3 regions of the Oribacterium sp. HCP28S3_H8 genome follow, and region 2 is predicted to be linked to each of the others. Evidence: predicted binding sites of a transcription regulator. Region 2 holds the regulator's gene; each other region holds the start of a gene.
What was found. Region 2 encodes HrcA, which represses chaperone genes, less so after heat shock. Its sites were predicted from a motif close to TGTTAGCACTCNNNNNNNNNGAGTGCTAACA; they were not measured.
Positions count from the first base shown of each region.

Region 1: ACTNEN_RS06830 (co-chaperone GroES) is a predicted target of HrcA. The motif match lies at 1,144-1,174, and genes of this name have one in related genera.
Region 3: htpG (molecular chaperone HtpG) is a predicted target of HrcA. The motif match lies at 1,535-1,565, and genes of this name have one in related genera.

Region 1 covers NZ_JBQHUZ010000004.1:252,958-255,231, forward strand. The annotation lists gene ACTNEN_RS06825 (putative bifunctional diguanylate cyclase/phosphodiesterase) at 1-988, shown strand, start outside; gene ACTNEN_RS06830 (co-chaperone GroES) at 1,327-1,614, shown strand; gene groL (chaperonin GroEL) at 1,688-2,274, shown strand, end outside.
Region 2 covers NZ_JBQHUZ010000008.1:109,840-112,113, forward strand. The annotation lists gene ACTNEN_RS10470 (3D domain-containing protein) at 1-298, shown strand, start outside; gene hrcA (heat-inducible transcriptional repressor HrcA) at 488-1,525, shown strand; gene grpE (nucleotide exchange factor GrpE) at 1,561-2,214, shown strand; gene dnaK (molecular chaperone DnaK) at 2,257-2,274, shown strand, end outside.
Region 3 covers NZ_JBQHUZ010000004.1:198-2,471, reverse strand. The annotation lists gene htpG (molecular chaperone HtpG) at 1-1,374, opposite strand, end outside; tRNA gene ACTNEN_RS05715 (tRNA-Thr) at 1,801-1,873, opposite strand; tRNA gene ACTNEN_RS05710 (tRNA-Ile) at 1,885-1,958, opposite strand; tRNA gene ACTNEN_RS05705 (tRNA-Thr) at 2,043-2,115, opposite strand; tRNA gene ACTNEN_RS05700 (tRNA-Asn) at 2,137-2,209, opposite strand.

The DNA of each region.
Region 1 (2,274 bases), on a different contig from region 2:
TCATCTGATCCATGAGCTGGATATGCATATGCTCGACAGCATTTGCCGGATGCTGAGCGAGCGGCAGCAGTGCGGAGCAAAGCTGTTTCCTGTATCCTGTAATCTCTCAAGACTGGATTTTGAGGTAGAGAATCTCCATGACAAGATCAACGCCATCCTTGCGCGATACGGTATCCCACATGAGCTTATCCATATTGAGATTACCGAGTCTGTGTTGTTTGGCAGTGAAGAGGAGATGCGTGAGCATATCGCAAGATTTCATCGGGATGGGTATCATGTCTGGATGGATGATTTTGGAAGCGGCTATAGTTCGCTTAATACCTTGCAGACCTTTGACTTTGATGTGCTGAAGATGGATATGCAGTTTTTACATAAGGAGAATGCAAAAACGCCGATGATTCTCGCATCCATCGTCAATATGGCTAAAAATCTGGGGATCAGTACGCTTGCGGAGGGTGTGGAAACCAGAGAACAGTATGATTTCCTCCGTACCATTGGCTGCGAAAGAGTGCAAGGCTATTTACTCTCAAAGCCTCTGCCGTTTGAGGAGTGTTATGATACGTTACAGCAGAAGGGCTTCATCCTGGAAAGTACCGGTGACCGGATCTTTTATGACCAGATCGGCCGCGTTAATTTCCTCTCCGCACATCCGATGGAGTTTACTTCTGTCAAGGCGGAAAGTAACATTCCAATCGCCATCTTTGAATATGTAGATGGACATCAGCATACGATCTATGCCAATGATGCGTTCCGAAGCTATCTCCATAGCATCGGCATCGGGGATTTATCGGAACTCGACGGCATTCACAATGATAAAAAGAGCAGCTATTACGGGATGGTCCGGGATGCCATCTATAAGGCGGACGCAGACAAAGCCTCTATCTGTGATTTTGTGAATGCAGGCATCCGCGGGCGGCTTCAGTTCCGGAAGGTCGCCGAGTGGCAGAACCGGAAGGCATATCTCTGCGCAAGTGTCCTCGCGGTGTAATCTTTCTTTGGCATTTCCTTCCTTGACATTCAGGACAGCAAAAAAAGCTGGATAAGAAATTCATCCGAAGCGGATCGACCATGCTTCGTTTCGGATGAATTTTTTGGTGCAAATTAAAATCCTGGATTTGTGAAGAATATGTGAATTTTATAAATAGTTAGCACTCAACGCTTGACGTTGCTAATAGCCCGCGCTATAATACAAACTGTTCGGAAAAAAGCAAGCTTCAGGGTACGAGATGGCAGCAGGAGATTATATTTGAATTTCTGTCAAGCCTCTCATGCATGACCCTTAAGAGCTTTATTTCATAAGAAAATAGTTTGAGGAGGTTCTCAATCATGAAGTTAGTTCCATTATTTGACAGAGTCGTTCTGGAGAAGGAAAAGATGGAGGAGACTACAGCCAGCGGTATCGTGCTGCCAGGTCAGGATGATAAGGAGAAGCCGGGTCAGGCAGTTGTTGTTGCCGTAGGTCCGGGCGGAGTAGTTGACGGCAAGGAGATCAAGATGCAGGTCAAGGAAGGTCAGCATGTTATTTTCTCCAAGTATGCCGGTTCCGAGGTTGAGATCGACGGTCACAAGTATACGGTTGTAAAGCAGAATGATATTCTTGCTGTTGTGGAATAAATAATAAGATTGACCGATTGAGATCAAGATAAAAGATCAGATTAGCATATAGATAAATCAGGAGGATTGAATCATGGCTAAGGAAATTAAGTATGGCGTTGAAGCCAGAAAGGCTCTGGAAGCTGGTGTAGATGCTGTTGCAAATACAGTTAAGGTAACACTTGGACCTAAGGGCAGAAATGTAGTTCTTGATAAGAGCTACGGTGCACCGCTGATCACAAACGATGGTGTTTCCATTGCAAAGGAAATCGAGCTCAAGGATCCGTATGAGAACATGGGTGCACAGCTTGTACGTGAGGTTGCTTCCAAGACCAACGATGTTGCCGGTGATGGTACTACAACCGCTACGGTTCTTGCACAGGCAATTGTATCGGAGGGTATGAAAAACCTTGAGGCAGGTGCTAACCCGATTATCCTGAGAAAGGGTATCCGCAAGGCTGTAGATGCTGCTGTTGAGTCCATCAAGGCGCAGTCATCCAAGGTTAAGGGCAAGGACCAGATCGCAAAGGTTGCAGCAATTTCCGCTGGTGACGAGAAGGTCGGCGAGATGGTAGCAGATGCAATGGAAAAGGTATCCAAGGATGGTGTTATCACTGTTGAGGAGTCCAAGACCATGCAGAACGAGCTGGATCTTGTAGAAGGTATGGAATTTGACAGAGG
Region 2 (2,274 bases):
TGGCAGAACATTGACGCCGCTGGGTTCATTTAGAATCACCGGATATTGTCCATGCTATCAGTGCTCGGAGGGACATGGCTCTGTGACAGCCATCGGGACCCGCGCGAGATCCGGACGTACCGTCGCCGTGGATCCGAGGGTGATTCCCTACGGTACCCATCTTCTGATTAACGGGCATGAATATGTTGCGGAGGACTGCGGCGGCGCCGTCAAGAGAAATCATATTGATGTGTATTTTGACAGCCATCGGGAGGCTGCCAATATCCTTTACTATACAGAAGTCTATATTATCCGGTGATATATGTTTCCGGACCTAAGGCGCGAAATGTCATTTAAAAAGGGCATGAGCGCCTTTTTTCATACTTTTTTCACAGTTCTTTTTTGGGAAATCCCTTGACACCCTTTCGGACCTAGAGTATTATAACCAATAGAAATTAGCACTCTGCATTTTTGAGTGCTAACAAATCATTAAGAAGGAGGCAGTCAGATGGAATTGGACAATCGTAAAGTCGTGATTCTGACAACGATTATCAAAAACTATCTTGAGACCGGAGAGCCGGTCGGATCAAGAACAATCAGTAAGTATTCCGGACTGAATCTGAGCTCTGCCACCATTCGGAATGAAATGAGCGATCTGGAGGAAATGGGCTATATTGTGCAGCCGCATACTTCAGCCGGCAGGATTCCCTCTGATAAAGGGTACCGGTTTTATGTGGATCAGCTGATGCAGACGCAGCGGGATGAGCTTGATGATGTGAGATCCGAGATGTTCCAGAAGGTTGATAAGCTGGAAAATACACTTAAGACCCTGGTGAAGGCTCTTGCGGAGGATACCCATTACGCAGCCATGGTTTCCGGACCGACAGTACATACCAATAAGATCAAGTTTATTCAGGTATCGATCGTTGATGCAAGACGACTGCTTCTCGTGATCATGCTGGAGGGAAATCTTGTTCGAACTGCGACAGTGAGCCTGGATGGTTGCGAGGAACTGGATTTCAACCGTATGCTGAGCATCAATATGCTGCTTAACGACGAGCTGGACGGGCTGACCGGCTCGGATATCACGGAGGGGCGGATCGCGCAGATTTACGCACGGACGAGTTTTAAGAAAACCGTGGGATCGATACTTGCAGCTATTCACAATATACTTAGTGTTAATGGCAGCAATGTCCAGATCTATACGTCCGGAGCAACCAATATTTTTAAATATCCGGAGCTTTCCGAGTCGGACAAGGCCTCCAAGCTGATTTCCGCGCTGGAGCAGAAGGATGAGCTGATTGAGCTTGTTCATGATGCCAGTGAGGATGCAGAGGAGAGCAGAAATCCGATTCAGGTATATATCGGTAACGAGTCACCGCTACAGAATATGGCGGATTGTTCTGTGATCACTGCCAACTATGAGCTTGGCAATGGTCTGAGAGGAACCATAGGAGTGATTGGTCCGAAACGGATGGACTATGAAAAGGTCCTTGAGGTTTTAAACAAGGTCATGAATGAAATGGACCAGGCGTTTCGGAAGTAGACATATATAGACAGGAAACGGGAAAGGAGCACATCTTGCAGGAAGAAGAAAAAAAGACTTCCCCGGAGCAGGGCACAGAAGAAGCCAGAGCCGGAGAAGCACAGGATACAGTAACAAAGGAAACAGATGAAGCAAAGGCAGCAGAGCATGTCGAAGCTTCTCAAAAGGAGGACGCTTCGGATGCCGAAGCTTCGGAAGCTGCAGAGTCCGGAGACCAGAAAACAGAGTCCAAGGTAAGAGATCTCCAGAAGGAAAAATACGAAAAGGAAATTGCGGAGTGCAAGGAGAAGTACTTAAGACTCTATGCAGAATTTGACAATTTCCGGAAACGATCGGAAAAGGAAAAGTCCCAGATGTTTGATATGGGAGCACGGGACGTTATAGAAAAAATCCTTCCGATTGTTGATAACTTTGAGAGAGCGCTGGGAACTGTGGAAAAAGAGGATGAGGACGATGCCTTTACCAAGGGCGTCCGCGGAATCTATAAGCAGATCCGTAAAATGTTTGAGGATCTGGATGTAAAGCCGATCGAAGCAGAAGGCGCAAAATTTGACCCTAATCTTCACAATGCCGTGATGACTGATACCGAGAGTGATGCCGAGGAGGATACCATTACACAGGACCTCCAGAAGGGATACACCTATAAGGGACAGGTTGTCCGTCATTCCATGGTGAAGGTAAAAAAATAAAGAATCATCATTTAACTGTTTTTAATAAAGGAGATATGAATTATGGGAAAGATTATTGGT
Region 3 (2,274 bases), on a different contig from region 2:
GTCATCCTTTTTACTATCTGGATCAACCTTGTTTACCTCAAGGCATTCCGGTAATGCAAGATACTTGCCGTTAATGTCTTTAAACAGAATGTAATCAGTCATCTTCTGGCAGAACTTATCGTCCTTTAAGCAGCCATACTTGATGAATGGTGCGATATCATCCCAGTATTTCTCATAGGTTTCCCGATCCGTCTTGCACATACCGGAAAGCTTATCTGCCACCTTTTTGGTGATATAGTCTGAAATCTTCTTAACAAATCCATCATTCTGAAGCTGTGATCTGGATACATTGAGCGGAAGATCCGGACAGTCAATCACACCCTTAAGAAGCATAAGGTACTCCGGGATGACTTCCTTAATGTTATCTGCAACAAAGACCTGATTGTTGTACAGCTTAATGGTGCCCTCAATGGACTCATACTCCATATTGATTTTAGGGAAGTATAAGATACCCTTTAGATTGTATGGATAGTCCATGTTGAGATGGATCCAGAACAGCGGTTCCTTATAGTCATGGAATACCTTGTGATAGAAGTTGATATAATCTTCCTTCTTGCACTCACTTGGACTTTTTGTCCAGAGTGGATGAATGTCGTTTACAAGTTCCGGACGCTTCTCAATTTTAACCTTGGCAGGGATTTTGGTCTCCTTACCATCCTTATCTGTTTCTGTCTTTTCCGGAATTTCCTCCAGGACAACATCTGTATCCAGCTTATCACTGGCATCGATGGTTTCTGTATCCTTTGGAAGCTTGGTAAGATAGATCTCGACAGGCATGAAGGATGCGTACTTATCAATGATCTCACGTACTTCCCATTCGTTGTCATATTTCAGGCAGTCATCATTAAGGTGCAGCGTAATGACGGTACCATGATCCTTTTTGCTTCCCTCTGTCAGAGTATAATCCGTGCCTCCATTACACTCCCAGTGAACTGGTTTTGCATCCTTCTGGTAAGATAATGTATCGATTTCAACAAGGTCAGAGACCATAAATGCGGAATAAAATCCAAGACCAAAATGCCCGATGATTTGATCGTCATTAGCCTTGTCCTTATACTTCTGGATGAAGTCTGTTGCACCGGAAAATGCAATCTGATTGATATATTTATCAACCTCATCGGCTGTCATGCCGATGCCGTTATCCTTAAAGGTAATGGTTTTGTTATCGGAATCAACAATGACATCCACTCTGCCCTTATAATCCTGCGGCTTCTCCCACTCTCCGATGAGAGCCAGCTTTTCAAGCTTTGTAACTGCATCGCAGGCATTGGAAATCTGCTCACGGATAAAAATATCCTGGTCTGAATACATCCATTTTTTGATGATCGGGAAAATGTTCTCGCTGTTAATCGATAAACTACCTTGTTTTGCCATAATCATTGCTCCTTTATCAGATCCTACGTAGTTTTCTGTGTCTATATAATGCATAGACAGCTTGTTATTTAAAAGTTGAAATATACTGAAAGATACGTAAGAAATTTACATAGTAAAAAGTCTACTGTCTTAGAATCAACGATAGGTAGTATAACACGAGAATTAGCACTCTGCAAGCAAGCTGGCTAACAAATCGAGAAATACACAGATAATTCACAGATTCATAGAGAGAGCGTTTTCATTTAAAGAGCTTATTAAATCAGTGTATGTGCAGTAATAGAAATGAATGCAGTAATAGAAATGAAGTGAAAAGCCTGCAGCTTGTGAACGCACCCAAATGTACATATGATATAAGTTGAGAAGTAAAGAATAAAAATGGGCTGTCGACGGCACTGTGAAGTGCACATGCGACAACCCCCTTTATTAAGCCGGGATTCGGACTCGAACCGAAGACCTACTGATTACAAATCAGTTGCTCTACCAACTGAGCTATACCGGCATATATAGTAATGGAACCTCTGGGACTCGAACCCGGGACCGATCGGTTATGAGCCGACTGCTCTAACCAACTGAGCTAAGGTTCCATAACAATCCGTATATGTCATAAACGATTTTATATTCCGTATGATTTAAAAAAACGCCTAAGCTTCAGATTAAGCTCAGGCTTAAGCCGGGATTCGGACTCGAACCGAAGACCTACTGATTACAAATCAGTTGCTCTACCAACTGAGCTATACCGGCATTGGTTGTTATAAACAACAACTCCCCCAGTTGGACTCGAACCAACGACACCGCGGTTAACAGCCGCGTGCTCTACCGACTGAGCTATAGAGGAAAACTCAAACCCGGCAGGTAAAACCTACTAGGGAATCGTGCCTTGAAAATCGCATACCGCTTTAT